2 regions of the Streptomyces sp. NPDC096040 genome follow, and region 2 is predicted to be linked to the other one. Evidence: predicted binding sites of a transcription regulator. Region 2 holds the regulator's gene; the other holds the start of a gene.
The links. Region 2 encodes HspR, which represses chaperone genes until heat shock. Its sites were predicted from a motif close to TTGAGNNNNNNNNNCTCAA; they were not measured.

Region 1: lon (endopeptidase La) is a predicted target of HspR. The motif match lies at 3,837-3,855, and genes of this name have one in related genera.

The regions. Positions count from the first base shown of each region.
Region 1 covers NZ_JBEOTA010000053.1:11,243-26,757, reverse strand. Annotated here, with positions in the region: gene ABTY98_RS39680 (MarR family winged helix-turn-helix transcriptional regulator) at 1-254, opposite strand, end outside; gene ABTY98_RS39675 (lysozyme) at 531-1,337, shown strand; gene lon (endopeptidase La) at 1,400-3,814, opposite strand; gene ABTY98_RS39665 (GNAT family N-acetyltransferase) at 3,986-4,789, shown strand; gene ABTY98_RS39660 (rhomboid-like protein) at 4,863-5,663, opposite strand; gene ABTY98_RS39655 (spermine/spermidine synthase domain-containing protein) at 5,927-6,616, shown strand; gene ABTY98_RS39650 (response regulator transcription factor) at 6,727-7,467, shown strand; gene ABTY98_RS39645 (HAMP domain-containing sensor histidine kinase) at 7,464-8,570, shown strand; gene ABTY98_RS39640 (multifunctional oxoglutarate decarboxylase/oxoglutarate dehydrogenase thiamine pyrophosphate-binding subunit/dihydrolipoyllysine-residue succinyltransferase subunit) at 8,896-12,747, shown strand; gene fxsT (FxSxx-COOH system tetratricopeptide repeat protein) at 12,814-15,515, opposite strand, start outside.
Region 2 covers NZ_JBEOTA010000014.1:44,380-59,894, forward strand. Annotated here, with positions in the region: gene ABTY98_RS20430 ((Fe-S)-binding protein) at 1-2,041, opposite strand, end outside; gene ABTY98_RS20435 (MraY family glycosyltransferase) at 2,286-3,305, shown strand; gene dnaK (molecular chaperone DnaK) at 3,400-5,232, shown strand; gene grpE (nucleotide exchange factor GrpE) at 5,229-5,885, shown strand; gene dnaJ (molecular chaperone DnaJ) at 5,931-7,103, shown strand; gene ABTY98_RS20455 (heat shock protein transcriptional repressor HspR) at 7,109-7,570, shown strand; gene ABTY98_RS20460 (PA14 domain-containing protein) at 7,567-8,157, opposite strand; gene ABTY98_RS20465 (sugar ABC transporter substrate-binding protein) at 8,451-9,563, shown strand; gene ABTY98_RS20475 (helix-turn-helix transcriptional regulator) at 10,441-11,493, shown strand; gene ABTY98_RS20480 (helix-turn-helix transcriptional regulator) at 11,456-12,436, opposite strand; gene ABTY98_RS20485 (helix-turn-helix transcriptional regulator) at 12,433-13,431, opposite strand; gene ABTY98_RS20490 (helix-turn-helix transcriptional regulator) at 13,428-14,459, opposite strand; gene ABTY98_RS20495 ((2Fe-2S)-binding protein) at 14,792-15,088, shown strand.

The DNA.
Region 1 (15,515 bases), on a different contig from region 2:
GCCTTGCCGACGCCGATGTAGGCGGCCAGTTCGGTGGCGCGCTGGCCGCCGCACTCGTCGAGCCGGACCAGCAGGCCGTACGCGGCGGACTCCAGGTCGGGGTGGACCTCGCGGGCCATCTCCCCCTGGCTGGCCCTGGCGCGCCGCAGCAGCACCGTCAACTCGCGTTCCAGAGTCAGGAATTCCTGGTCTGCACCACTTGGAGTCAACCCCGTGGCGGCGCGTTGTTCGTCGCCCTTTTCGTCCTCGTGCACGTCAGCACCCCTGATCGGTTTCGCAGTCCTGAAAGTTTGCGTCAAACCCCGTCATCACCGCAGCTCGCCAAGTATTTCGCAGGCGTAGACCAACGGCAGCCTCCGGACCACCTTCCCCGGCGTCTTCTACGTGCGTAGCGTCTCTGTCAGGCAAGTCGATGGCATGTCCACGCCAGCGGTTGGCGTCGCGCCGTGTGACCCTGCGTCGTGTCGCGCCTGTCCCGCCGACCGTCTCTGGCATACCTGGGACCCCACCTCACCCCACGGAGGCACGTCATGCCCGTGCACAGACCCTCCCCCACTCTCCTCACCGCACTGCTCGCGCTGCTGCTCGCGACGGTCTTCCTCACCCCGGCCCACGCCGACACGGGCACTCCCGCCCGCGGTTCGGCGTACATGGGCATCGGCGTCCTGGCCCACGACGGTCAGAGCGGTACCCCCAAGACCGGCGACGCCACCCAGACCGAGGGCGTCGACGTCTCCGGCCACCAGGGCGACGTCGCCTGGTCGACCCTGCTGAGCAGCGGGGTCAAATGGGCCTACACCAAGGCGACGGAAGGCACGTACTACACGAACCCCTACTTCTCCCAGCAGTACACCGGCTCCTACGGCGTCGGCATGATCCGCGGCGCCTACCACTTCGCGACCCCGGACACCACGAGCGGCGCGACCCAGGCCAACTACTTCGTCGACCACGGCGGCGGCTGGTCCAAGGACGGTCAGACCCTTCCCGGCGCCCTCGACATCGAGTGGAACCCGTACGGCGCCGCCTGCTACGGCAAGTCCGCGAGCGCGATGGTCAGCTGGATCGCCGACTTCCTCAAAACCTACAAGGCGCGCACGGGCCGGGACGCCGTCATCTACACGGCCACCAGCTGGTGGACCGACTGCACCGGCAACTACGGCGGATTCGCCGCCAGCAACCCGCTGTGGATCGCCCGGTACGCCTCGGACGTGGGGACGCTGCCGGCCGGCTGGTCGTACTACACGATGTGGCAGTACACCTCGTCCGGTCCCACCGTCGGGGACCACGACAGGTTCAACGGGGCCCTGAACCGAGTCGTCGCACTCGCCAACGGCTGACACAGGGCGAAGGCCCGGGCCTCCTCGCGGGGGTCCGGGCCCTCTTCATCCGGCAGCGTCCGTCACGCCGCTACCGGAACCTCCGGCGTCGCGCCGTTCGTGGCGGGCGCGAGCGCCAGCTCCAGGACCTGGCGGACGTCGGTGACGGCGTGGACGTCGAGCTTGTCCAGCACCTCCGCCGGGACGTCGTCCAGGTCGGCCTCGTTGCGCTTGGGGATGATGACGGTCGTCACCCCGGCGCGCTGGGCGGCGAGCAGCTTCTGCTTCACGCCTCCGATGGGCAGGACCCGGCCGGTCAGCGAGACCTCACCGGTCATCGCCACGTCCGTGCGGACCAGCCGGCCGGACAGGAGGGACGCGAGAGCCGTCGTCATGGTGACGCCCGCGCTCGGGCCGTCCTTCGGGACCGCGCCCGCCGGGAAGTGGATGTGCACGCCCCGCTCCTTCAGGTCGCCGACCGGGAGCTCCAGTTCGGCGCCGTGCGAGCGCAGGAAGGACAGGGCGATCTGCGCGCTCTCCTTCATGACGTCACCCAGCTGCCCGGTGAGGGTCAGCCCCGCCGCGCCCGTCTCCGGGTCGGCCAGGGACGCCTCCACGAAGAGGACGTCTCCGCCCGCTCCGGTGACCGCGAGACCCGTCGCCACACCCGGGACCGCCGTACGGCGCTCGGCCGGGTCCTGGGCGGACTCGGGCACGTGGTGCGGCCGGCCGATCAGGGCGCGCAGGTCCTCGTCCCTGACGGTGAACGGCAGCTCCCGCTGACCCAGTTCGTGCTGGGCCGCGACCTTGCGCAGCAGCCGGGCGATCGACCGCTCCAGGTTACGGACGCCCGCCTCACGGGTGTACTCGCCGGCGAGCTTGCGCAGCGCGCTCTCGTCCAGGACGACCTCGTCCTTGTCGATGCCCGCCCGCTCCAGCTGGCGCGGAAGCAGGTGGTCACGGGCGATGACGACCTTCTCGTCCTCGGTGTAGCCGTCCAGGCGGACCAGCTCCATACGGTCGAGCAGGGCCTCCGGGATGGCCTCCAGGACGTTGGCGGTGGCGAGGAAGACGACGTCGGACAGGTCGAGTTCGACTTCCAGGTAGTGGTCTCGGAAGGTGTGGTTCTGCGCCGGGTCGAGGACTTCGAGCAGGGCGGCCGCCGGGTCGCCCCGGAAGTCGGACCCCACCTTGTCGATCTCGTCGAGCAGGACGACCGGGTTCATCGAACCGGCCTCCTTGATGGCACGGACGATCCGGCCGGGCAGCGCACCCACGTACGTACGCCGGTGACCACGGATCTCGGCCTCGTCACGGACGCCACCGAGGGCGACCCGGACGAACTTCCGCCCCATCGCGTGCGCGACGGACTCGCCGAGCGAGGTCTTGCCGACACCGGGCGGACCGACGAGCGCCAGCACGGCACCGCCACGGCGGCCGCCGATGACCCCGAGCCCCCGGTCGCTACGGCGCTTGCGCACCGCCAGGTACTCGGTGATCCGCTCCTTCACGTCCTCCAGACCGGCGTGCTCGGCGTCCAGGACCGCCTTGGCGCCCTGGATGTCGTAGGCGTCCTCGGTCCTCTCGTTCCACGGCAGTTCGAGCACCGTGTCCAGCCAGGTGCGGATCCACGAGCCCTCGGGCGACTGGTCGCTGGACCGCTCCAGCTTGTCGACCTCCTTGAGGGCGGCCTCGCGGACCTTCTCCGGCAGATCGGCGGCCTCAACCCGGGTGCGGTAGTCGTCGGACTCCTCGCCGTCCTTCTCGCCGTTCAGCTCGCGCAGCTCCTTGCGGACGGCTTCGAGCTGGCGGCGCAGCAGGAACTCGCGCTGCTGCTTGTCGACGCCCTCCTGGACGTCCTTGGCGATGGTCTCGGCCACGTCCTGCTCGGCGAGATGGTCGCGCAGCTGCTGGGTGGCGAGCTTCAGTCGGGCGACCGGGTCGGCGGTCTCGAGCAGCTCGACCTTCTGGTCGGTGGTCAGGAACGGCGAGTAACCGGAGTTGTCGGCGAGCGCGGAGACGTCGTCGATGGCCTGGACACGGTCGACGACCTGCCAGGCGGCGCGCTTGCGCAGCCAGGCGGTGGCGAGGGCCTTGTACTCCTTGACCAGTTCGGTGACATGACCGGGCACCGGGTCCGGGACGTTCTCCTCGATGCGGGTGCCCTCCACCCACAGGGCGGCACCCGGGCCGGTGGTACCGGCGCCGATGCGCACCCGGTAACGGCCGCGGATCAGCGCGCCCGGGTCACCGTCGGCCAGCCGGCCGACCTGCTCCACGGTGCCGAGCACACCGGTGCTCGGGTAGCTCCCGTCGATACGCGGTACCAGCAGCACCCTGGGCTTTCCGGGCTCGGTACGGGCCGCGGCCTGGGCGGCCTCCACGGCGGCACGGACATCGGGATCCTTGAGGTCCAGCGGGACCACCATCCCGGGCAGCACGACCTCGCCGTCGAGCGGCAGCACAGGGAGGGTGAGTGATGCGGACGTCGAAGCCATGATCTCCCCTTCGGCATTGAACTTGAGCTATGCCGACTCAATGCACATGAGCCTCGGAATGTTCCCCGGGGCGTGTTCGCTCTGAGCGATCGAGTGGTGACCTGGCGGAACAGGGGCCCGCGGAGGGAAAACAGTTGAGCCGCGCGGGTGCATTCCCCGTACGGTCGGCCGGTGACCGACACAGACCTCGCGGCGACCCTGCTCGCCGCCTACGACACCGAGATGCGCGCCGTCCAGCCCAACCCGGCGCCCTGGGTCACCTACGAGCACGACGGCCCGGTGCTCCGCGTCGTGGGCCAGCACCGCGGCTTCGTGACCGGACCGCGCGACTGGGGCGGCGTGCGCGGCCGTGAGCTGGACGCACTGATCGCCCGGCAGCGGGACTTCTTCGCGGCGCGCGGCGAGGCGGTGGAGTGGAAGACGCGGGGGCACGACGTCCCGGCGGACCTGCCGGACCGGCTGCGTACGGCGGGCTTCGTGCCCGAGGACGCGGAGACGGTGGTGATCGCCGAGGTCGCGGACCTGGCCGGGCCGGCTCCCACCCTCCCTCCCGGGGTGACATTGCGCAGGGTCACCTTGGACGCGGACCTGGGCCGCATCGCGGCACTGGAGACGGCGGTGTGGGGGCAGGACATGACATGGGTCGCCGACTACCTGCGGGGACGGCTGGCGGTGGAGCCCGACGGCAACGAGGTGTATGTGGCGGAGGCGGCCGGGAAGGTCGTATCGGCGGCCTGGGTGGCCTTCCGCACGGGCACCCGGTTCGCCACGCTGCTGGGCGGCTCCACGCTGACTGAGTGGCGCGGCAAGGGCATCTACCGCGCGCTGGTCGCCCTACGAGCGACCCGAGCGGCGGCCCTGGGCGCGTCCTACCTGCACGTGGACGCGTCGGCAGACAGCTGCCCGATCCTGAGGCGCCTGGGCTTCACGGCGGTGACGACAACGACCCCGTACGTCTGGACGCCGTCCGGCTGACGTGCGCGGCGCCTGCGAGGCCGGGGGCGGGATGGTGCTCCGGGGGGCCCTCGACGCGCTGGACGCCGCGCGGTTACGCGGCGGTGACACCGGCCGGGACCGGGGCCTGGTGCCGCTCCCGGTACCAGCGCCGTACCAGCGGCCAGAGTGCCGTCCCGATGCCCAGCGAGATCAGATGACCCCAGTTGGTCATCGGGTCTTCGAAGGCGATGAGGTCCGTGAGGAGGCTGTAGCCGACCAGGGCGAGCAGGGGCCAGCGCACCCAGGGGGTGAGCAGGCCGGAGAGGGCGCCGATGCTGGCGGCCACGCCGAAGCTGATGCCGTAGTCGAGGCGGTGCAGGGAGGTGCCGGGGAGGTGGCCGGCCAGGACCGCGAGGCCGACCGGGACCTCGGTGGCGAGGGTGGCCAGCACATGGCCCCCCAGGAAGACGAGGATCGCCCGGGCGCCCCCTATCCGCCGTTCCAGTGCGGTCAGGACGAGCACGAAGGCGAGGGCGTACGGGGAGAGGAGGCCGCCCGCGATCCACAGCGCGCTGGCCAGCAGGACGAAGACCGGGGTGCGGAGGAGGTGGGCGACGTCGGTGCTGGAGTCCTGGTAGACGGAGTGCAGGAGGCCGGGGCTGGCGTAACCGGCGAAGAGCGAGGTCAGCGTGAGGATCGCCGTGTAGGTGAAGGTGACCGGGGTGCCGGTGGGGCTGGGGAGCAACCGCCAGGGGCGCACCCGGAGGGGGCGTACCCGGAGGGCGGGGCGCGGGGTCTTCGGGGCGGCGACCGAGCCGCGCTGGCGGGGCACACCGTCCAGCAGGGCACCGACCTCCGCGGCCGGAAGGGGCTCGGGCGCGGGCGTCGATGCGGCCCTCGCGGTCCGTTCCACGGTGAGGCGCTCCTTCCGTTTCGCTCCACCCTTCGCGGTCCCTGGAGTCGCTGTCTATGACCGAGGCCACACGGGGAGCGATTCACAGGATTATCTGAAGAAGCATGAGGGGTCGAGAGGAACCATATGAGTCACCCGCGGCCACCGGCGGGCGCGAAGCGCCGGGCGGCCCCTCGAACGAGTGACACCCGTGCGACCGTCCGACGCCCGTAATTCGCGTGGCCGCAAAGCCCTGTTGAGGCAGGATGGCCGACATGGCGGAGATGACTGGCGCGACTTCCGTGGCCGACGGCCCTCCCGTGGTCCTGGACCGGCGCGAAGGGCCGTACGGCGAGGTGGTCCTGCGCCGACACGGCGGACTGTTGCAGATCATCGCCAACGGCTGCTTCCTGATGGACACCTCCGACGGCCGTTCGGAGCGGCTGCTCGTGGACGCCGCCCGGGAGGCCCTGGACGGGCGGGCGGAGCCGGCGGTGCTGATCGGCGGGCTCGGTGTCGGGTTCTCGCTCGCGCACGCCGCGCGGGATCCCCGCTGGGGGCGGATCACGGTCGTGGAGCGGGAACCCGCGGTCGTCGGCTGGCATCGGGACGGTCCGCTGTCCCCGCTCTCCGCGCGCGCGTTCGCCGATCCGCGCACAGTGCTCGTCCAGGACGATCTCCTCGCGTACGTCAATGAGACTTCCGACACATTCGACGCGCTGTGCCTGGACATCGACAACGGGCCCGGCTGGACCGTCGACAAGGGCAACGAGGGCCTCTACTCGCCGAGCGGACTCACAAGCTGCGCAAGGGTGTTGAGACCGGGCGGGGTGCTCGCCGTATGGTCCGCGCAGCCCTCCGCCGAATTCGAAGAAACCTTGCGGAATGCCGGGTTCAAACAGGTGCGTACCGAAGAGATCCCGGTTGCCCGGGGCGTTCCGGACGTCGTTCACCTTGCCGTCCGCCCTGGATAGCGAGTGCGCCGCCTGTCCCCGTAATGTGCATCCCTGACGCGGATCATTCAAGCGTCAATCGCAGTCATGGGATCACCCCACTGGTTCCGGAAAGCACACAGGGGCGGGCGATGGAGCAGACACACACCTCCCACAACGGCGCGCCGACGGCCACTCCGGGCGCCCAGCGCCGGGTTCTGGTCGTCGAGGACGACCCCACGATCGTCGACGCCATCGCGGCCCGCCTGCGCGCCGAGGGATTTCTCGTGCAAACAGCGGGCGACGGGCCGGCCGCCGTCGACACCGCCGAGGCCTGGCAGCCCGATCTGCTGATCCTCGACATCATGCTGCCCGGCTTCGACGGTCTGGAGGTCTGCCGTCGTGTGCAGGCCCAGCGGCCGGTGCCGGTGCTGATGCTCACCGCGCGCGACGACGAGACCGACATGCTGGTCGGCCTCGGGGTCGGCGCCGACGACTACATGACCAAGCCGTTCTCCATGCGGGAGCTGGCGGCCCGGGTGCACGTCCTGCTGCGCCGGGTGGAGCGGGCGGCCATCGCGGCCTCCACGCCCCGGTCCGGCATCCTGCGCCTCGGTGAGCTGGAGATCGACCACGCGCAGCGCCGGGTGCGGGTGCGCAGTGAGGACGTGCACCTCACGCCGACCGAGTTCGACCTGCTGGTGTGCCTGGCCAACACCCCGCGCGCGGTGCTCTCCCGTGAGCAGCTGCTCGCCGAGGTGTGGGACTGGGCGGACGCCTCGGGCACCCGCACGGTCGACAGCCACATCAAGGCGCTGCGCCGGAAGATCGGCGCCGAGCGGATCCGCACCGTGCACGGTGTGGGCTACGCGCTGGAGACACCGACGCCATGAGCGGGGGGCCGGCCCGACCGAGAGGCCCCGGGGAAGAGCCCTGGGGGGCCGTACGCCCGTTCTCGATCAAGACCAAGCTGGGCGCGCTGGTCGTCGTCTCGGTCCTGATCACCACGGGTCTCTCGATGATCGCGGTGCACACCAAGACGGAGCTGCGCTTCATCACGGTCTTCTCCATGATCGCCACACTGCTGATAACGCAGTTCGTGGCACATTCGCTCACCGCGCCGCTGGACGACATGAACGCGGTGGCCCGCTCCATCTCGCAGGGCGACTACACGCGGCGGGTGCGCGAGAACCGCCGGGACGAGCTGGGCGACCTGGCCGAGACGATCAATGTCATGGCCGACGAGCTGGAGGCCCAGGACCGCCAGCGCAAGGAGCTGGTGGCGAACGTCTCGCACGAGCTGCGCACCCCCATCGCGGGTCTGCGGGCCGTCCTGGAGAACGTCGTCGACGGCATCGCCGAGCCGGACACCGAGACCATGCGTACGGCCCTCAAGCAGACCGAACGCCTCGGACGCCTCGTGGAGACCCTGCTGGACCTCTCCCGCCTGGACAACGGCGTCGTACCGCTGCGGCAGCGCCGCTTCGAGGTGTGGCCGTACCTCTCGGGCGTGCTGAAGGAGGCCAACATGGTCGCCGGGGCGCGCGGCGTCGCCTCGAACTCCGGCAGCCACACCCGTACGGACGTCCATCTGCACCTGGACGTCTCCCCGCCGGAGCTGACCGCGCACGCCGATCCGGAGCGCATCCACCAGGTCGTGGCGAACCTCATCGACAACGCCGTCAAGCACAGCCCGCCGCACGGCCGGGTGACCCTGAAGGCGCGGCGCGGCCTGCAGCCGGAGTCGCTGGAGCTGGAGGTGCTTGACGAGGGCCCCGGCATTCCGCGTTCGGAGTGGCACCGCGTCTTCGAGCGCTTCAACCGGGGAGCCGTACGACGCCCGCACGGGCCCGGCAGCGACGGCGGTACGGGTCTTGGCCTGGCGATCGCCCGGTGGGCGGTGGATCTGCACGGCGGCCGGATCGGCGTGGCCGAATCCGATCGGGGTTGCAGGATCATCGTCACCCTCCCGGGACTTTCATCCGTGCCAAGTTGACGTAAAGTTCGGTCCGGAGCCTCAAGATCCACCTGGGGCCGCACGGGCGTCCGCGCAGCCGGGCACGTGTGATCAGGTGCGGCCTCCGCGCACGTCGCGACGGGCGCCGAGGTGAGGTGATCATCGGCGTGGCGGAGCCATGCCCGATTAAGTCCTCTCACAGCGGAACCACGCTTGTTTCCCGCCATTTCAAGCCCCGAAACGCAGTTTTCGATGTGACTTACACGACGATGAACCGGCCCGACCTGACCTTCACGGTCTTGGAGGCGTAGCCTTAATTCCCGCTGTCCATCACCTTGTGAAGCGGAAGAGGGCGGTTGCCGCCGTGTCGCCACAGTCCCCCAGTAACTCGAGCATCTCGACCGACGCAGACCAAGCGGGCAAGAATCCCGCAGCCGCGTTCGGACCGAACGAGTGGCTCGTCGACGAGATCTATCAGCAGTACCTCCAGGACCCGAATTCGGTCGACCGTGCCTGGTGGGACTTCTTCGCCGACTACAAGCCGGGGGCGCCCGCCGCCTCGGCTCCGGCGGGTACCGCGGCCGCGGGGGCCGCGGGCACCACGACGCCCGCGCAACCGCAGGCGCAGCAGGCCGCGGCTCCGGCCGCGCCGGCGCCCACCACGCCCGCTCCCGCCGCTCAAGCGCCGGCGGCACCCGCCCCGGCTGCTCAGGCCGCCCCGGCCGCTCCCAAGGCCGCAGCGCCCGCTCCGGCGCCCGCCAAGCCCGCCGCTGCCGCTCAGGCTCCGGCCGCCGCCAAGCCGGCCGCTGCCGCCGCCGCGAAGGCCGCGCCCGCCGCCGCTGCGCCCGAGGGTCCCGAGCTGGTCACCCTGCGTGGCCCGGCCGCGGCCGTCGCGAAGAACATGAACGCCTCGCTGGAGCTGCCGACGGCCACCTCGGTCCGCGCGGTCCCGGTGAAGCTGCTGTTCGACAACCGGATCGTCATCAACAACCACCTGAAGCGCGCCCGGGGCGGGAAGATCTCCTTCACGCACCTGATCGGCTTCGCGATGGTGCAGGCCATCAAGGCCATGCCGTCGATGAACTGGTCGTTCGGCGAGAAGGACGGCAAGCCGACCCTCGTCAAGCCGCCGCACGTCAACCTGGGCCTCGCCATCGACCTGGTGAAGCCGAACGGCGACCGCCAGCTGGTCGTCGCGGCCATCAAGAAGGCCGAGACGCTGAACTTCTTCGAGTTCTGGCAGGCCTACGAGGACATCGTCCGTCGCGCCCGCGACAACAAGCTGACGATGGACGACTTCACCGGTGTGACGGTCTCCCTGACCAACCCCGGTGGCCTCGGCACCGTCCACTCGGTCCCGCGTCTGATGCCCGGCCAGTCGGTCATCATGGGCGTCGGCTCCATGGACTACCCGGCGGAGTTCCAGGGCACCAGCCAGGACACCCTGAACAAGCTCGGCATCTCGAAGGTCATGACGCTCACGTCGACCTACGACCACCGGGTCATCCAGGGCGCCGCCTCCGGCGAGTTCCTGCGCTCGGTCGCGAACCTTCTCCTCGGCGAGAACGGCTTCTACGACGACATCTTCGAGGCCCTGCGGATCCCCTACGAGCCGGTCCGCTGGCTCAAGGACATCGACGCCTCGCACGACGACGACGTCACCAAGGCCGCCCGGGTCTTCGAGCTGATCCACTCCTACCGGGTGCGCGGCCACGTCATGGCCGACACAGACCCGCTGGAGTACAAGCAGCGCAAGCACCCCGACCTGGACATCGTCGAGCACGGCCTCACCCTGTGGGACCTGGAGCGCGACTTCGCGGTCGGCGGCTTCGCCGGCAAGTCGATGATGAAGCTGCGCGACATCCTCGGCGTGCTGCGCGACTCGTACTGCCGCACCACCGGCATCGAGTTCATGCACATCCAGGACCCCAAGCAGCGCAAGTGGATCCAGGACCGCGTGGAGCGCCCGCACTCCAAGATGGAGCGCGAGGAGCAGCTGCGGATCCTGCGCCGCCTGAACGCGGCGGAGGCCTTCGAGACCTTCCTGCAGACGAAGTACGTCGGTCAGAAGCGCTTCTCCCTGGAGGGCGGCGAGTCCGTCATCCCGCTGCTCGACGCGGTGCTGGACTCGGCCGCCGAGTCCCGCCTCGACGAGATCATCATCGGCATGGCCCACCGCGGCCGCCTGAACGTGCTGGCGAACATCGTCGGCAAGTCGTACGCCCAGATCTTCCGCGAGTTCGAGGGCAACCTCGACCCGAAGTCGATGCACGGCTCCGGCGACGTGAAGTACCACCTGGGCGCCGAGGGCACCTTCACCGGCCTGGACGGCGAGCAGATCAAGGTCTCGCTGGCCGCCAACCCGTCCCACCTGGAGACGGTCGACCCGGTCATCGAGGGCATCGCCCGCGCCAAGCAGGACATCATCAACAAGGGCGGCACGGACTTCACGGTGCTGCCGGTGGCGATCCACGGCGACGCGGCCTTCGCGGGCCAGGGCGTGGTGGCCGAGACCCTGAACATGTCGCAGCTGCGCGGCTACCGCACCGGCGGCACGGTCCACATCGTCATCAACAACCAGGTCGGCTTCACCGCGGCCCCCGAGTCCTCGCGCTCGTCGATGTACGCGACGGACGTGGCGAGGATGATCGAGGCCCCGATCTTCCACGTCAACGGCGACGACCCCGAGGCGGTCGTCCGCGTCGCCCGGCTGGCCTTCGAGTTCCGCCAGGCGTTCAACAAGGACGTGGTGATCGACCTCATCTGCTACCGCCGCCGCGGTCACAACGAGTCGGACAACCCGGCCTTCACCCAGCCGCTGATGTACGACCTGATCGACAAGAAGCGCTCGGTGCGCAAGCTCTACACCGAGTCCCTTATCGGTCGCGGCGACATCACCCTGGAAGAGGCCGAGCAGGCCCTGCAGGACTACCAGGGCCAGCTGGAGAAGGTCTTCACGGAGGTCCGCGAGGCCACCTCGCAGCCGGCCGTCGCGGACGCCCAGGCACCGCAGGACGGCTTCCCGATCGCCGTCCCGACGGCGATCTCCACGGAGGTCCTCAAGCGGATCGCCGAGTCCCAGGTCAACATCCCGGACTACTTCACCGTCCACCCGCGTCTGCTGCCGCAGCTGCAGCGCCGGGCGGCGATGATCGAGGACGGCACCATCGACTGGGGCATGGGCGAGACCCTGGCCATCGGCTCGCTGCTGATGGAGGGCACCCCGGTCAGGCTCTCCGGCCAGGACTCCCAGCGCGGCACCTTCGGCCAGCGCCACGCGGTCCTGATCGACCGGGAGACGGGCGCCGACTACACCCCGCTGCTGTACCTGTCCGAGGACCAGGCCCGCTACAACGTCTACAACTCGCTGCTCTCCGAGTACGCGGTGATGGGCTTCGAGTACGGCTACTCGCTCGCCCGTCCGGACGCGCTGGTGATGTGGGAGGCCCAGTTCGGCGACTTCGCCAACGGCGCCCAGTCGGTCCTCGACGAGTACATCTCGGCGGCCGAGCAGAAGTGGGGCCAGACCTCCGGCGTCACCCTCCTCCTCCCCCACGGCTACGAGGGCCAGGGCCCGGACCACTCCTCGGCCCGCATCGAGCGCTACCTCCAGCTGTGCGCGCAGAACAACATGACGGTGGCCATGCCCACCCTCCCCTCGAACTACTTCCACCTCCTGCGGTGGCAGGTGCACAACCCGCACCACAAGCCGCTGGTCGTCTTCACCCCGAAGTCGATGCTGCGCCTCAAGGCGGCGGCCTCGAAGGCGGAGGAGTTCACGAGCGGGCAGTTCCGCCCGGTCATCGGCGACACCTCGGTCGACCCGAACGCGGTCCGCAAGGTCGTCTTCTGCACCGGCAAGGTCTACTACGACCTGGAGGCCGAGCGGCAGAAGCGAGGTGTCACGGACACGGCGATCATCCGCCTCGAGCGCCTGTACCCGCTGCCGGGTGCGGAGCTCCAGGCCGAGGTCAACAAGTACCCGAACGCCGAGAAGTACCTGTGGACCCAGGAGGAGCCGGCGAACCAGGGCGCCTGGCCGTTCATCGCCCTCAACCTGATCGACCACCTGGACCTGGCGGTCGGCGCGGACATCCCGGCCGGCGAACGCCTGCGCCGCATCTCCCGCCCGCACAGCTCCTCCCCGGCCGTCGGTTCCGCGAAGCGGCACCAGGCGGAGCAGGAGCAGCTGGTGCGCGAGGTGTTCGAGGCGTAGGCCTCGGGATCAGCACGCCGAAGGGCCCGGCCCCCGTCGCGGGGGCCGGGCCCTTCGGCGTGTGGGTCAGCTCGCCTGGGGCTCGAAGTCCCAGTACGGGCGGTTGCGGGCGCGGGCGGAGATGGTGTGGACGTGCTGCTTGCCCAGGGTCGTCTCCAGGTCGGCCAGGGCCTCCTGCTCGGTCTTCTCCGCCTGCTGCCGGGAGCGCAGCCCGCGCAGGTCGGCCGCGTAGGCGACCCGGGCGGAGAGGGTGAACGGGTGGGTACGGCCGAGGGTCTCGGTGGCCCGGGCGATGGTGATCCTGCTCAGTTCGGCGGCGGACTCCGTCTCACCGATCAGGTTGCGCAGGGCGGTGGCGTTGAGGGCGCAGCCGAGCGTGTAGGGGTGGTTCTCGCCCACGGCCGCCGCCATGTCGGCGAGCGCCTGCTCGATCAGGACGTGCGCGTACTCGCGCTCGCCGACGTTGCGCAGGATCATGGCGTGGTTGGCACGCGCGCCGATGATGAACGGGTGCCTTTCCGGGAGCAGTTGCTCGTACCGGGCCAGGACGGACTCACTGGTCTCGCGGGCCAGGTCGATGTCACCGTGCTCACGGTTGAAGCAGCTGTGACTGACAGCGGCGGACAACGTACGGAGGTTGTTCTCGCCGAGCCTGCGCTCGTACCCCTCCAGCACCTGGGTGAGCAACGCCCCCGCAGCGGCTCGGTCCCCGCTCCGCAACTGGCAGAGTGCCAGGTTGTGCTCGGCGCGCAGGGCGTCCGGATTGCCCTTGCCGCCGACGTTCTGGTACTCGCGCACGTTCCTCAACTGCATGGACTCGGCCTCCGCGTAACGGCCGAGCAGCCTGAGGTCGATGGAGTAGGAGACCTCGGAGAAGAGCGTCCACAGATGCCCGCCCGTCAGCACCAGGCGGCGTGTCTCCAGGGTCTCCTGGTCGGTCTTCCTGGCCTCCTCGTACCGGCCCAGCAGCCGCAGGGTGTAACCCTTGTTGTTCAGGGCGTTGAGGGTCCGGGAGTCCTGGTCGCCGAGGAGTTGCCGGTAAGCCGGGTAGAGCCAGTCGTCGAGCTCAAGAGCCTCCTGGTAACGGGCCAGTTCGCGAAGGTCGGCCCCGAGCCCGTTGGCCGCCCGGAGGTAGTCCAGGTCCTGGTCGCCGCGCTCCCGGCGCAGATGTTCCATGGCTTCCCGGTCGATCGCTTCGGTCTCCTCGAACCGGCCTGCCGACCGCAGCAGGTTGGCGTAGTGGTGCGTGGCCTCCCACACCCGCGGATGCGATTCGCCCAGCAGTTCGCGCCAGGCGTTCACGGTCCGCCGACCGAGCTTCCAGCCCGAGGTGTACTCCCCCGCGAACGTCATGTACCGCAGACAGTTGAGGACCAGGCTCTGGACCTTGCGTTCCTTGCTGTTGAGGACGTCGGCGAACTTCAGATGCGGCACGAGTTCCGCGTACGCCTCCCAGTTGCGGGGGTCGGTCGGACGGCCGGGGTCGGCCTCGGCCAGTGCTCGACGCACCACGTCGATGAACTCCCGCCGCTTCTCCTCCGGCATGTCCTTGCCGACAATCTGGTGGACCATCCGGTGGAGGTAGACCGAATCACCGGAGGACAGGGTCTCCTCCGAACCGATCTCGTGGGACTCCAGGCGCACCACTGAGTACTGCCGCAACTGGTTGATCGCCTTGTTCCACAGCAGTGGATCGTCGAACAGCCTGGACAGCTGCTCCGGCAGGTCGTCGTTCGGCCTCTCCCTCAGCATGCGTACGGGGATGAAGCCCGGCGCGAAGAAAGTGCACAGCCGCAGCAGGTCGACCGACTCGGGAACGGTCTCGCGGAGTTTGTTCAGCAGTATCGCCCACGCGGTCTGGAAGGCCAGCGGGAAGTCCGCCGACACCTTGACGACGTCCGGGTCGACGCCGTCCTCCAGCAGGGCGATGTAGTCCTCGACGGAGAGGTCGGAATCGTTGAGCCAGCCCGCGGTCTGGTCCAGCAGCAGCGGCAGGTCCTCCAGCGCCTCGGCGAGCTGGTCGGCCTCGGGCTCCGTCAGCCGGGGCGCGCGCCGCCGGATGAAGGCGACCGACTCGTCGCGGGCGTAGACCCCGATCTCCAGCAGCTTGCTGTTGTGCTCGCCCCACTCCGGGTTGCGGGACGTGATGATCACGTGCCCAGGGCCGGTGGGGACGAGGTCCCAAATCTGGTCGGGCTCGTCCGCGCCATCCAGGATCAGCAGCCAGCGGGAGAAAGGATTGCCCCGACGCAGCGAATCACGAACGGCACGCAGCCGCTCTCCGTACTCGTCACCCGTGGCCAGGCCGAGTTTGGAAGAGAGTTCGGCCAGTACGCGGCGGTAGGTGACCCTGCTCTCCGCGTTGACCCACCACACCACGTCGTACTCGGATCCGAACCGGTACACGTACTCGGCCGCCAGCTGGGTCTTCCCGACCCCCGACATGCCGTGCAGCGTCAGCACGCCAGCGCCCGACTCGCTGCCCTGAAGCAAGTGGTACGCGTCGTTCAGCAGCGGCTCGCGCCCCGTGAAGCGGGTGTTGCGGCGCGGTACGCCGCCCCATACCTCGGACAACGCGCCGGGGAAGCGGGGGCCGCGAGAGCTGTCCACCGACGGACGAGCGTCGGTCGGCAGGTCGAGCCTGTCCAGCAGTCGCCGCTCCGCCTCGTCCTCGCCCATGTTGGTCAGATCGACCGGCGCCAGCACGGCGATGGCCGAGGGCACGGACGCGTTGGTGACCGACACGGCGGCGAACCGGGAGCGGTCCG
Region 2 (15,515 bases):
CGCGCTCGTTGTTGATGCGCTTGCCGATGCGCTCTTCCATCCACATCCGGGCACCGCCGGCGCCACAGCAGAAGCCGCGCTCCTTGTGGCGGTGCATCTCCTCGTTGCGCAGGCCCGGGACGCTGGCGATGATCTCGCGCGGGGGCGTGTAGATCTTGTTGTGGCGGCCCAGGTAGCAGGGGTCGTGGTAGGTGATGATGCCCTCGACCGGGGTGACCGGGACCAGCTTGCCCTCGTCCACCAGGTGCTGGAGCAGCTGGGTGTGGTGGATGACCTCGTAGTCGCCGCCGAGCTGCGGGTACTCGTTGCCGATGGTGTTGAGGCAGTGCGGGCAGGTGGCGACGATCTTCTTGGCCGACTTCGGCTTCTTCGTCGCCGGATCCTCGTCATCCTCGCCGAAGGCCATGTTCAGCGCGGCCACGTTCTCCATGCCGAGCTCCTGGAACAGCGGCTCGTTGCCGAGCCTGCGCGCCGAGTCGCCGGTGCACTTCTCGTCGCCGCCCATGATCGCGAACTTGACGCCCGCGATGTGGAGGAGTTCCGCGAAGGCCTTGGTGGTCTTCTTGGCGCGGTCCTCCAGGGAGCCCGCGCAGCCCACCCAGTACAGGTACTCGACCTCGGTCAGGTCCTCGATGTCCTTGCCGACGACCGGGACCTCGAAGTCGACCTCCTTGAGCCACTCCAGGCGCTGCTTCTTGGCCAGGCCCCAGGGGTTGCCCTTCTTCTCCAGGTTCTTGAGCATCGTGCCCGCCTCGGAGGGGAAGGCGCTCTCGATCATCACCTGGTAGCGGCGCATGTCGACGATGTGGTCGACGTGCTCGATGTCCACCGGGCACTGCTCGACACAGGCGCCGCAGGTGGTGCAGGACCACAGGACGTCCGGGTCGATGACGCCGTTCTCCTCGGCTGTGCCGATCAGCGGGCGCTCGGCCTCCGCCAGAGCCGCCGCGGGGACGCCCGCCAGCTGCTCCTGCGAAGCCTTCTCCTCGCCCTCCATGGTCTTGCCGCCGCCCGCGAGCAGGTAGGGCGCCTTGGCGTGGGCGTTGTCGCGCAGCGACATGATCAGCAGCTTGGGGGAGAGCGGCTTGCCGGTGTTCCAGGCGGGGCACTGCGACTGGCAGCGGCCGCACTCGGTGCAGGTGGAGAAGTCCAGCAGGCCCTTCCAGGAGAACTGCTCGACCTGGGAGACACCGAAGACGTCGTCGTCACCGGGGTCGGTGAAGTCGATCGGCTTGCCGCCGGAGGTCATCGGCAGCAGGGCGCCCAGGGAGGTCGCACCGGTGGCGTTGCGCTTGAACCAGATGTTCGGGAAGGCCAGGAAGCGGTGCCAGGCGACGCCCATGTCGGTCTTCAGGGCGACCACGATCATCCAGATGAAGGAGGTCGCGATCTTCAGGCCGGCGAAGAAGTAGGTGAGGTTCTGGAGCGTGGAGACGTCCATGCCCCGCAGCCAGGACACCACCGGGTACGAGATGAAGAAGGAGGCCTCGTACGAATCCACGTGGTGCTGGGCGCCCTCAAGGGCGTGCAGCATGAAGATGCAGACGCCGACGATCAGGATGACCGTCTCGACGAAGTACGCCTGGCCGAAGTTGGAGCCGGCGAAGCGGGACTTGCGGCCCGGCCGGTTCGGCTTGCTCAGCTGGCGGATGACGATCAGCACCAGGATGCCGAGGACCGTCATGGTGCCGATGAACTCGACGAAGACGTTGTACGGCGCCCACTCGCCGATGACCGGCAGCAGCCAGTCGGCCTGGAAGAGCTGGCCGACGGCGTTGACGATCGTCAGCAGGAGGGAGAAGAAGCCGACCGCGACGAACCAGTGCGCCACGCCGACGATGCCCCAGCGGTTCATCCGGGTGTGGCCGAGGAACTCCCTGACCACCGTGACGGTCCGCTGGACGGGCTCGTCGGTACGGGTGCCGGCGGGCACGTTCTGGCCGAGCCGCATGAAGTTGTAGATCTGCAGGACGGCGCGGGCGAACAACGCCACGCCGACCACGATCAGAACCAGCGACACGATGATCGCGGCGAGTTGCATGGGGGGCTCCTCGGGCCTGCGAGGGGTCTCTTCGGGTCTCTTCGCGAGGGTTCCCGAAATTACTAAGCGGTAACTTATGCAGTCGGTCTGAGACTACCCGCATCTTTACTCGCACTGTAGTCAGGTGCGGGGTGATCTGAATCGCTGAGGTGCGCCTGACCTGCCGCTGCCTTGCGGTGGCAAAGTGATCGTGTTATTCGTGTTATTCGTGTGGAATTGTTACATTTAGGTCTAATTTAGACGTGTGCTCTACGGGATCGCCGCCGCCACCACAGCCCTGCTGCTCGCCGCCCTCCTCGCCGCGCTGATCCGGCCGCTCGCCCTGCGGCTGGGGCTCGTCGACCGCCGGCGGGCGCGGCCTGTGCCGGTGCTGGGCGGGCTGGCGGTCGTGGGCGCCACCTGTCTGGTCGCGGGCGCCGGTGACTGGACCGGTGCCGCACCGCTCGGTACCGGGGTCGGGGAGCTGCTGGTCGCCGGGGGAGCCGTGGCGCTGCTCGGGCTGGTCGCCGACGTGTGGCGGCTGAAGACGCGGTTCCTGCTGTTCGGTACGGCTGTGGCGGCCGCGTGTGTGGTGCCGTACGGGGAGTTCGGTGTGGTCGAAGGGCTGCTCGGTGTGCTGTGGATCGCCTTTGTCGCCGTCGCCTTCAAGGGGCTCGACCACGCCGACGGGCTCGCCGGGACCGTGGGGGTGATCACCGCCTTCGGGGTCGGGGCCTGTGCCGCCGCGGAGGTCATGGACGGGCTGGCCGTCCTGCTGAGCGTGCTCGCCGCCGCGCTCACCGGGTTCCTGATGCACAACTGGCATCCCGCGCGGATCGCCCTCGGCGCCACCGGCTCGCTGTTCGCGGGGTTCGTACTGGCCGCGGCCGCGCTGATCACGCGGACCGGTTACGACCCCTTCGCCAGTGCGGGCGTGCTGTTCGCGCTCACCGCCGTCGCGAGCGCCGACGTGCTGCTCGTCGTACTGTCGCGGCTCCTCGCCGGGCGGCCGGTGCTGCGGCGCGGGCCCGACCATCTCGCGCACCGGTTGCGGCGGCTCGGGCTCACCCCGCCGGGCGCGACCGTCGTCCTCGGTGTCGCATCCTTCGCCGGGGTGCTCGTCGGGGTGCTGGTGCACGGCGGCTGGGTCGGGCGGACCGGCGCCACATGCGTCGCCTGCGTCACCGTCAGCGTCGTACTCCTACTCCTTCGGGTGCCTGTTTATGGGGTCCGTCGGCTGGAATCAACGCAGGTCAGCGGGCACTTGCGTGTAAGGAACGGATAAGAGTTGAGCCGTCGCGACTCAGGTCTGTTGACCCATGGCGAGGCTTGATGCACACTTGAGTCCGTTCCACTCAAGTCAGCTGGAGGAAATCACCATGGCACGTGCGGTCGGCATCGACCTGGGCACGACTAACTCTGTCGTCAGCGTTCTTGAAGGCGGCGAGCCCACCGTCATCACCAACGCCGAGGGTGCCCGGACCACGCCGTCCGTCGTCGCCTTCGCCAAGAACGGCGAGGTTCTGGTCGGCGAGGTCGCCAAGCGCCAGGCGGTCACCAACGTGGACCGCACCATCCGGTCGGTCAAGCGTCACATGGGCACCGACTGGAAGATTCAGCTGGACGGGAAGGACTTCAACCCGCAGCAGATCTCCGCGTTCATCCTGCAGAAGCTGAAGCGGGACGCGGAGGCCTACCTGGGTGAGAAGGTGACCGACGCGGTCATCACCGTCCCGGCGTACTTCAACGACTCCGAGCGTCAGGCGACGAAGGAGGCCGGCGAGATCGCGGGCCTGAACGTCCTGCGTATCGTCAACGAGCCCACCGCGGCGGCGCTGGCCTACGGCCTCGACAAGGACGACCAGACGATCCTCGTCTTCGACCTCGGTGGCGGTACCTTCGACGTGTCCCTCCTGGAGATCGGCGACGGCGTCGTCGAGGTGAAGGCGACGAACGGCGACAACCACCTCGGTGGTGACGACTGGGACCAGCGCATCGTCGACTACCTGGTCAAGCAGTTCGCGTCCGGTCACGGCGTGGACCTCGGCAAGGACAAGATGGCCCTCCAGCGTCTCCGCGAGGCTGCCGAGAAGGCCAAGATCGAGCTGTCCTCGTCCACCGAGACCTCGATCAACCTGCCCTACATCACGGCGTCCGCCGAGGGCCCGCTGCACCTGGACGAGAAGCTGACGCGCGCTCAGTTCCAGCAGCTGACCGCGGACCTCCTTGAGCGCTGCAAGACGCCGTTCCACAACGTCATCAAGGACGCCGGCATCCAGCTCGGCGAGATCGACCACGTCGTCCTCGTCGGTGGCTCCACCCGTATGCCCGCCGTCGCCGAGCTCGTCAAGGAGCTGACCGGCGGCAAGGACGCCAACAAGGGCGTCAACCCGGACGAGGTCGTCGCCATCGGCGCCGCCCTCCAGGCCGGTGTCCTCAAGGGTGAGGTCAAGGACGTCCTGCTGCTCGACGTCACCCCGCTGTCCCTCGGTATCGAGACCAAGGGCGGCATCATGACCAAGCTGATCGAGCGCAACACCACGATCCCGACGAAGCGCTCCGAGATCTTCACGACGGCCGAGGACAACCAGCCGTCCGTGCAGATCCAGGTCTACCAGGGCGAGCGCGAGATCGCGGCGTACAACAAGAAGCTCGGGATGTTCGAGCTGACCGGTCTGCCGCCGGCCCCGCGCGGTGTCCCGCAGATCGAGGTCGCCTTCGACATCGACGCCAACGGCATCATGCACGTGACCGCGAAGGACCTGGGCACGGGCAAGGAGCAGAAGATGACCGTCACCGGCGGCTCCTCGCTGCCGAAGGACGAGGTCGACCGGATGCGCCAGGAGGCCGAGCAGTACGCGGAGGAGGACCACCGCCGCCGCGAGGCCGCCGAGACCCGCAACCAGGGCGAGCAGCTCGTCTACCAGACCGAGAAGTTCCTCAAGGACAACGAGGACAAGGTCCCGGGCGAGATCAAGACCGAGGTCGAGGCGTCCGTCGAGGAGCTGAAGGCCGCGCTCAAGGGCGAGGACACCGCCGAGATCCGCACCGCCACCGAGAAGGTCGCGGCCGTCTCCCAGAAGCTGGGCCAGGCCATGTACGCCGACGCCCAGGCCTCGCAGGCCGCCGCCGGTGGTACCCCCACCGCTGAGGCCGACGACGTGGTGGACGCCGAGATCGTCGACGACGAGCGCAAGGACGGTGCCGCGTGACGGAGGAGACCCCGGGCTTCGAGGAGAAGCCCGACGTCCCCTCCGGCGCCACCCCCGACGACGCCGAGCCGAAGGCCGCTCCCGCACAGGGGGCGGCCCCGGCCGGGGACGCAAGCGCAGAACTGACCGGTCTGACCGCACAGCTGGACCAGGTACGCACCGCGCTCGGCGAGCGCACCGCGGACCTCCAGCGCCTCCAGGCCGAGTACCAGAACTACCGCCGCCGAGTGGAGCGCGACCGGATCACGGTCCGGGAGATCGCCATCGCGAACCTCCTGACCGAACTCCTGCCCGTGCTCGACGACATCGGCCGCGCACGGGAACACGGCGAACTGGTCGGTGGTTTCAAGTCGGTGGCCGAGTCGCTCGAGACGGTCGCGGCGAAGATGGGACTCCAGCAGTTCGGCAAGGAGGGCGAGCCCTTCGACCCGACGATCCACGAGGCGCTGATGCACAGCTATGCGCCGGACGTCACCGAGACGACGTGCGTGGCGATTCTGCAGCCCGGGTATCGCATCGGCGAGCGCACCATCCGCCCCGCGCGGGTGGCGGTCGCCGAACCGCAGCCGGGAGCGCAGGCGGTGAAGGCCGAGGGGACCGACGAGGCCCCCCCGGCCGGCGAGGACAAGGACAACGGCCCTGAGGAGGGCTGAAGTCGTAGAGATTGAGCGGAACACCGGAAAGGGGGCGCGTCGGGGATGAGCACCAAGGACTTCATCGAGAAGGACTACTACAAGGTCCTCGGCGTCCCCAAGGACGCCACCGAGGCCGAGATCAAGAAGGCGTACCGGAAGCTCGCCCGCGAGTTCCACCCGGACGCCAACAAGGGCAACGTCAGGGCCGAGGAGCGCTTCAAGGAGATCTCCGAGGCCAACGACATCCTCGGCGACCCCAAGAAGCGCAAGGAGTACGACGAGGCGCGCGCCCTCTTCGGCAACGGTGGCTTCCGCCCCGGGCCGGGCGCGGGCGGCGGCAACTTCAACTTCGACCTGGGCGACCTCTTCGGGGGCACCGCGCAACAGGGCGGGGGCGGCTTCGGCGGCGGTTTCGGCGACGTCCTGGGGGGCTTGTTCAACCGGGGCGGCGGCGCGGGCACGCGCACCCAGCCCCGGCGCGGCCAGGACATCGAGTCCGAGGTCACGCTCAGCTTCACGGAGGCCATCGAGGGTGCCACGGTCCCGCTGCGGATGTCCTCGCAGGCCCCCTGCAAGGCCTGTTCGGGCACCGGCGACGCGAACGGCACACCGCGTGTGTGCCCGACCTGCGTCGGCACCGGCCAGGTGGCGCGGGGATCGGGCGGCGGCTTCTCGCTCACCGACCCCTGCCCGGACTGCAAGGGCCGCGGCCTGATCGCGGAGAACCCCTGCCCTGACTGCAAGGGCAGCGGCCGCGCCAAGTCGTCGCGCACCATGCAGGTCCGGATCCCGGCAGGGGTGACGGACGGCCAGCGGATCCGGCTGCGCGGCAAGGGCGCACCGGGCGAGCGGGGCGGCCCGGCGGGCGACCTGTACGTCATGGTCCACGTCGACACCCACCCGGTGTTCGGCCGCAAGGAGGACAACCTCACGGTGACCGTCCCGGTGACCTTCACCGAGGCGGCGCTCGGCGGCGAGGTCAGGGTGCCCACCCTGGGCGGACCGCCGGTCACCCTCAAGCTGCCCCCGGGCACGCCCAACGGCCGCACCATGCGCGCCCGTGGCAAGGGCGCGGTCCGCAAGGACGGCACCCGCGGCGACCTCCTGGTCACCGTCGAGGTGAGTGTCCCGAAGGACCTGTCGGGGAATGCTCGTGACGCACTGGAGGCGTACCGCGAGGCGACCGCGGGCGAGGACCCGCGCGCCGAGCTGTTCGAGGCCGCGAAGGGAGCATGACAGGGATGGACGGCCGTCGACGCAGTGACAATTTCCGCGGGCCGTACGAACTGACCGAGGAGACCCCGGTCTACGTCATCTCGGTGGCGGCCCAGCTCTCCGGACTGCACCCGCAGACGCTGCGCCAGTACGACCGCCTCGGCCTCGTCTCGCCCGATCGCACGGCCGGGCGGGGCCGCCGCTACTCGGCCCGCGACATCGAACTGCTCCGCCAGGTGCAGACGTTGTCGCAGGACGAGGGCATCAACCTGGCCGGCATCAAGCGCATCATCGAACTGGAGAACCAGGTCGTCGCCCTCCAGGCCCGCGTGGCGGAGATGGAAGCGGCCCTGGACGGCGCGGCGGCCGCCATGCAGCAGCGGGAAGCAGCGGTACACGCCTCGTACCGCCGCGACCTGGTGCCGTATCAGGAGGTCCAGCAGACCAGCGCACTGGTGGTGTGGCGGCCGAAGAAGGCCAAGGACTAGCAGCACCTGTGCGAAGGGGCCCGGAGGTTCGCCTGAACCTCCGGGCCCTCGCGTGTCACTCGGCGGGTGCGCCGACCGTCCGGTCGGCTTGTTGGCCGTCCAGGTGAGCCGCGCCTTGCCGGTCGTGGAGTCGTACGTGACCGAAGTCCCGGCCGGGGCTTGGTCTTGTCGACGCCGGCCGACGTGAGGGGCGTGTACGTGAACTCGACCTTGGCGGCGCCGGTCCGGTTCACGTAGTCGATCCGCGGGGTGTGCCTGCCCTGGGGGACGGTGACGTCGAGCGTCTTGGTCACCGTCCTGGTGGTGTTCTTCCACAGGTCGACCTTGCGGCCGCCGTCGACGTACACCCGGATCCCGTCGAGCCCGGAGACGGCGAGGGCGAAGGTGCCGCCGGAGCCGAAGTCGTCCTTCGGGAGGCCGGAGGCGGGGGCGCCGCTCCAGCTCTCGCTGATCGCGGAGTCGCAGTCGGTCTTCTTCGGTGTGCCCTTGAACGTCGTGTCCGCGAACAACTCCCGTTTGTAGACGGGTGAGGCGCAGTTCGTGGCCGCCGATGCGGTGACGGCCGCGGTGCGTCTGGCTGGGTTCATTCGATCCTCTGGGCGTATCCGTGACGACGGAGACGGCCGTTACCGATGTCGACCCATGAGGAATGGAGTTGGTTGTACTGATCTTTGCCCACCCGTGAACTCCCTTTGAGTGGAGGGTCCGTAAAGGCAGTTTGGAGGCGGTTCCGCTTGCCCTTCACAGGTGCAGCGGAGGGTAGTGTTGCGCACTCGTTAAGTAGTTCCGCTTGACGCCGGGTGTGGCGTACGCGTTGTCTTTTCAGACATCTGGGTCGCAAGCAGCCCCATGTCCGGAACGCACTGAAGTGAGCCCCCGTATGCGTCGAATAGCCATGTTTGTGGCCGCGTCCACGATGACCCTCTCGCTCGCCGGCTGCGGCGTGCTCAACGCGACGGGATCGTCGAGCACCGCGAGCCCGACCAAGGGCAACGACATCACGGTGGGTGTGCTGATGCCGGACATCATCAACGCCCGGTACAGAAACTTCGACTACCCGATCATGAAGGCCAAGATCGCCGAGCTCACGAACAAGCAGGGCCGGATCGAGTACGCCAACGCCGGGTCGATCGCCTCCAAGCAGGCCGAGCAGATGCAGAAGATGATCGACGACAAGGTCGACGTCATCGTCCTGGACGCGGTCGACTCGCACGCCATCGCGGGCACGGTGAAGAAGGCCAAGGACGTGGGCATCCCGGTCATCGCCTACGACCGCCTCGCCGAGGGCCCGATCGACGCCTACGTCTCCTTCGACAACGAGCTCGTCGGCGAGGTGCAGGCCCGTACGCTCCTTGAGGGCCTCGGGCCGAACGTAGACACCTCCGACAAGGTCATCATGATCAACGGCTCGCCGACGGACCCGAACGCCAAGCAGTTCAAGACGGGCGCCCTGTCCGAACTGAACGGCAAGGTGACGATCCCGTCCGCGGCCTCGTTCGACACCAAGGACTGGGACCCGGATATCGCCGAGCAGGAGACCACCAAGGCGATCAACGCGATCGGCAAGGACAACATCGCCGCCGTCTACTCCGCGAACGACGCGATGGCGGGCGGCATCGTCAAGGCCCTCAAGGCGGCCGGCTTCACCAACATGCCGCCGATCACCGGCCAGGACGCCGACCTCGACGCCATTCAGCGGATCCTCGCCGGCCAGCAGTACATGACCGTCTACAAGCCCTACCCGGACGAGGCCGAGGCCGCCGCCGAGATGGCCGTCTACAAGGTGCAGGGCAAGGACATCCAGTTCGACGCGCTCACCCAGGACCAGGTCGACAGCCCCACCACCAAGAACATCCCGTCCCAGCTGGTGCAGGTCAGCGCCGTGACGAAGAGCAAGATCAAGGACACCGTCGTCGCGGACGGCATCTACAAGGTCTCGCAGATCTGCACCGCCGACTACAAGACGGCGTGCGCGGAGGCGGGCCTCAAGTAGGCCCGCCACCCGGCGGCTGCCGCGGGCCACTACGCGGCTCCGGCCGGGGACGACGACCCGCCGGCTGTCGTCGCGGCTCAGGCGCCGGCCCATCAGGGGAGCTGATCCAGGACCCGCCGCATGTCCACGGGCTCCGGGCCGGCGTCGGCGTACTCGACGTACCGTCCGGTCCGGGCGAACGGGCCCAGGTCAACGTGACGGGGTGCCACGCGTTCACCCACGAGGATGGGGGAGGCGGAGAGGGCGACCGGACGCTCGGCGATGACAGCTTCGCGAGTGACCGTACAGCGGCAGCCGCCTGGGCACCGTCCGGTCCTCGGTGGCCCGGGCATGCCCGTAGGCGTCGGCGAGACAGGCCTCCAGGGCCCGGACCCGCTGGGCCAGGCCTCTTCGTACGGTCGCCGCCAGTACCGGCTCGTAGGCGGTCCTGACCTCACCCGGCCGCACCCTCTCCGCCAACGCGTACGCGGCAACGATGTCCGCCATGAGACGTCGGAGCGGGCACGTAACGCGGTGATCACCGGCGGATTTCGGGGATCCGCCAGGTCTGCCGCGTGACGTGCCCGCGAGCGGCCCTCCCCGCAACGCGCCTCCCCCGTGGGCGCGTTGCGGGAACCCCGGTCCGATCGGGGGAGGATGGCCCGGGGCCCCGGCGGGTGTCCGGCGAACACCCGTGGGAAGCACCGCAAACGATGCCCCCGTGAACCCGCCGCCACCACCGTCATCTTGTTGCAGTGCGGGCTGCGGAGGCGGGGAGATACCGGAGCGTACCGGTGTGTTACGACGCCCGGTGTGAAGGGAGCCGTGTTGCGGACCCGGTCCGGACCGCTCATAGTTGCGCTGCGGAAGAGGCAGCAAACCGGGGGTGGAATGGGCGATGGCCGGGCACGGGACGGAGAAGCATCCACACGGTGCCGACCGACTGTGCGCCGCCGGGGATCGCGTGTATTCCCGTGCCGTGCGCCGAGGCCGGGTGCCGCGCACGGACGCCGACGCGGTGCCGTGTCTGCTGGAGCTGGCGCTGCTGCATCCGGACCCCGACGACATGGACTGGCTGGTGCCGACCTCCCCGCAGGAGGTCATGACCCAGCTGCTGCGCGGGGTCTACGACGAGGTCACCGACAGCCAGCGGCGGGTGGGCTCGGCGGTGGCGGCCTTCGAGCGGTACGCCGGTCTGGGACGGCAGTTGCAGGTCGCGTCGGCCTCCGCCGAGGGCACGGCGGCGATCCGGGTCCTGGACGGGCTGTCCCGGATCCAGGCGGCGATGGACGAGGCGACGGAGGCGTGCACCAGCGAGGTGCTGACCGTGCAGCCGGGCGGTATCCGCCGCGAGTCGGAGCTGACCGAGGGCCTGCACCGGGCGGTCGCCCTGCGCGGCCGGGGCGTGCGCATGCGGGACCTGTACACGCATGTCGCCCGGCACGGCCAGGGCCTGCTCAACTACCTGGAGCTGATGGGTGACGCGGTGGAGGCCCGGACCCTCGACGAGGTCATCGACCGCCTCATCCTCTTCGACCGCACGGTCGCCTTCATCCCCGCCAACGCCGACCGCACGATGGCCCTGGAACTGCGCCACCCCGCCCTGGTCGAGTACTTCGTCACCGTCTTCGAACGCCTCTGGCGCCTCGCGATCCCCCTCACCGCACCTCTCCCCGACACCGGCATCGAGGGCATCTCACACCGCGAGCAGTCCATCGCGGCGCTGCTGGCGGAGGGCCACCAGGACGCCGTCATCGCCGAACGCCTGGGCATCAGCGTCCGTACCTGCCGCGCCCACATCGCCCGCCTCTCCGAGACGCTGGGCGCGGCCAGCCGTACCCAGCTGGGCGTGCGGATAGCACAGGTGGGGCTGGACCGGCCGCCGGGCGGGACGAGCGGGCCGCCTGCCGCGATCAGCCTTCCTGATCAAGGATCCCCGAGCGTCCGATGAGATAGCCGAGTTGGGCGCGGCTGTCGCTGCCGAGGGTGGCGGCGAGCTTGGCGATGTGGTCGCGGGCGGTACGGATGTTCATGCCGAGGCGTTCGGCGATGACGGCGTCGGTGTGGCCTTCGACGAGGAGGGCGGCGATGGCCTGCTGGCGGGGGGTGATGCCGTTGACGGTGGGGCGGTGCTCCCGGTGCGGGTAGATGGGCGTGGCCAGCCGCCACAGCCGGTCGAAGGCGGTGACGAAGTACGTGATCAGCGCGGGATGACGGACCTCCAGGGCCAGGCTGCTGTTATCGGCGGCGGGTAGGAAGGCGACGGCGCGGTCGATGACGAACAGCCGGTCGGGCAGCTCGTCCAGCCCCCGCACCTCGATGTCGCCGCGCAGCCGCTCGAACCCGCCGAACACGGTCGGCACATGGGGCAGGGTGTGCTGGTAAAGGGCCCGGATACGGGCCCCACGGTCGAGGACCGCCTGGTCCCGCTCCCAGGCGGCGGAGGCGGCGGCACGTCCACGAGTCCCGGCCAGTCCGGAGTGCGACTGGATACCGAGCACCTCTTGATCGGCTTCGGCCATCGCGTCGGTGATGGCCTGGTTGATCGGCTTGGTGCCGCTGTGCAGCCGTAGGATGGGGGATTGGGTGTCGGCCATGTGCGTATCGCTGACCCGCATCAGGGCCTCGAACTGTCGTACCAGCCGTTCCTCGCGTCGGCGTTCGTCGGCGATACGGGCCGCGGAGGAACGCAGCAGGCGGTGCAGGGCCGCGGTGGGGGCGACGGGTTCAAGCCGGCCGAGGTCGTCGAGGGCGGGGTGGAGGAGACCGAAGTCGGTGAGACAGGGGGCCTCGGCGGCGTCCTGAGCAGATACGTGCCCCTCGTTCAAGGCGCGTTCGTACAACTTCGCCCCGGCGGCGCACAGCTCCTCGACGCAGTGATCACAGCGGCTCATGGAGCTGCCTCCGATTGATCGAGGATCCCTGAGCGTCCGATGAGGTAGCCGAGTTGGGCGCGGCTGTCGCTGCCGAGGGTGGCGGCGAGCTTGGCGATGTGGACACGTGCGGTGCGGACGTTCATGCCGAGGCGTTCGGCGATGACTGCGTCGGTGTGGCCTTCGACGAGGAGGGCGGCGATGGCCTGCTGGCGGGGGGTGATGCCGTTGACGGTGGGGCGATGTTCGGCCTTGGGGAACATGGGCGTGGCCAGGCGCCAGAAGCGGTCGAAGATGGTGACGAAGTACGTGATCACCGCCGGGTGGTGGACTTCCAGGGCGGATTTCCCGTCATCGTCGGCGGGCAGGAAGGCGACGCCGCGGTCGATGACGAACAGCCGGGCGGGCACCTCGTCCAGGCCCCGGGCCACGTTGTCGCCCGCCATCTCCTCGGCATAGCCGTACACGTTCGGCAGATGGAAGAGGGTCTGCTGGTAGAGCGTGCGGATCCGGCCGCCCCGGTCCAGGAACGCCTTGTCGCGGTCGTAGGAGGCGGTGTACGCGGCGGTGCCGCGCTCGCCGACCATGCCCGCGTGCGGCTGGATGCACAGGACTTCCCGCTGGGCCTGCGCCATGGCCTCGTCGATGGCCTGGTTGATCCGCCGGGTGCCGTTCAGCAGCCGCAGTGGCGGGGTGTCGGCCGTCGTGGTGGGCCGGTGTTCGATGCGGGTCAGCGGTTCGAGGTACTCCACCAGGAGCTCCTCCCGCCGCCACTCCTCGGCGATGCGGGCGCGACCGCCGCGCAGCAGCCGGTTCAGGGCGACGGTGGGGGGCACGGGCTCCAGCCGGCCGAGGTCGTCCAGTGCTGGGTGCAGCAGGCCGAGGTCGACGAGACAGGGTGCCTCGGCGGCGTCCCCGGCCGGTATATGCCCTTTGCCCAGGGCTCGCTCGTACAGTTCCGTCCCCGCGGCGCACAGGTCCTCGACGCCGTGCTCGGGGTGCGGGGCGGAAGTCACCGGGTGCCGCCCTCCTCGGGGAGCTTCTGGTCCAGGATCCCGGACTGGGCGATCAGGTAGCCGAGCTGCGCCCGGCTGCCGCTGCCAAGCGCTTGGGCCAGCTTGGCGATATGGGCCCGGCAGGTGCGGACGTTCATGCCCAGCCGACGCGCGATGGCCTCGTCGACGTGCCCCTCGACGAGCAGCTTCGCGATCGAGTGCTGGATGTCGGTTATGCCGTCGGCGGCCGTTTCATAGGGGGTGCCGGCGCTCAGCGGAACCGCTCTGGCCCACATGAACTCGAACACCTTGACCAGATAGCGGACCAGGCCCGGATGGCGCAGTTCCAGAGCGACCTGCTGGTCGTCCCGGATGGGGATGAAGGCGACCGCCTCGTCACAGATGATGAGCCGTTCCACCAGCTCGTCTATGGAGCGGTACTCCACCTTGCCGTCGGCGAGCTGGGCCGCGTAGGCCAGCTTCTCCTGGCTGTAGCGGGCGGTGTGCTGGTACAGGGTCCGGATCCGAACACCACGCTCTATGAGTGGCTTGTCGCGTTCCAGCCCGCGCAGCACGCTCTGCTCGGAGACGCGGTCGCTCGGCTGGACGGTGAGCATCTCCGTGTGGCACTGCGCCGTGGCCAGGTTGAGCGCGGCGTTGATGCGCTCGCCGCCCTCCAGCACCGTGATCGAGCCGCCGCCCGACGCGGACTGACCGCCGATGGACAGGAAGGGCTCGAAGGTGCCGGCGATGTCGGTGGCCAGCTGACGGCGTGCGCTGATCTCGCGCTCGAGGGGGTTGAGACGCTGGGCCAGTGCGATCGCCGGCGGCACCGGGCGCAACCAGTTCGGATCGTCGGGATCGGGGTGCAGCAGGGCAGACTCCATCAGGCAGGGAGCCGGTTCCGCGTCCGCGCGGGCAATCCGTCCCGCGCGCAGAGCGGCCGCATACAGACGACTACCCTCCGTGCACAGCTCGTTCGAGGCGTGGGGATGTGTCGCGTTTGAGTGACTTGTTACCAAAACTCCACCCCCCAGGGTCCTGAACATGCAGGAACATGATGCACCGATTGTGTGGCCACGACGTGCCCGAATGAGCCATCGTCGTACCTGACGGGGGAAAGGGGACCTTCAAGTGAGGACGAAGCCGAAGATGCGTAACAGACTGCTTCGCTCGGTGCTTGTCGCTGCCTTCTCGGCCCTTGCAGCCCTCGGGGTGCTCAGTGGCTTTTCGGCCGCGGGCGGGAGTGAGGTTCACGCGAACAGCACTTGGCCTGCGGTGGCCGCGGACTCCGAGACTGCCGGCAGTGCTGATTCCGCGACCGATGGAGCCGGGAGCTGACGTGACCACCCCACCCGACGACCGATCCTTCCGGCGCGAAATGGCCACCGCCTATCGCTCCGGCTGGCACTTCATCGACCTGGTCACCGCCATCCCCCACAGCGGTGACTCGCTGATGGTGACCGTCTTCGGTGAGCCGGTCGTCGTCACGCGGGACGAGGACGAGGACGTACGGGCCTACCGGTGCCTGCGCAAGCCCCGGGGTGCGCCGCAGCCCGTGCGGTGCGCTGTCCGGTACGGAATGATTTTTGTGAATCTGGACCAACGGGACCACCGGCTGGCTGAGCCGGATGTCCCGGACGTGAGGACCATCTCGGCCACCCCCCGCAGTGCCTGACGCGATTCCCCCGTCGTAAAAGATCGCTCAGGTGCTTCCCCCCGCAGCGGCGTCACCGTGACCTGAACACGGTGACGCCGCTGCAGTTTTCTGGGGACATTTCGGTGTATCGGCCGGTTTCGGCCAAGGTCCACGGTGGCTGAAAACTGCCGGTGGAACACCGAAAGAGCGGGGCGGCCACCCCGGGGCGGCCGCTCGATCCCGCCCTCCTGGCCCTGGGTGCCCTCCCGTACGCTCCGCATGCCTCCGTCCGGCCCCTGCCGCGCTCCCTCCCTCTGCTTCCTTCCGGCCACCCGGCGGCGTGCCGCGTCCTCTGTGCCCACCCCGCCCGGCCCCGCCGCCGACGCGTGGCGCACGCTTCATGCGGAAGCTGGTCCCCGGAAGCACTCCCGCCCTCACCTTGAGTGGAATAGACTCAACTTTGTGT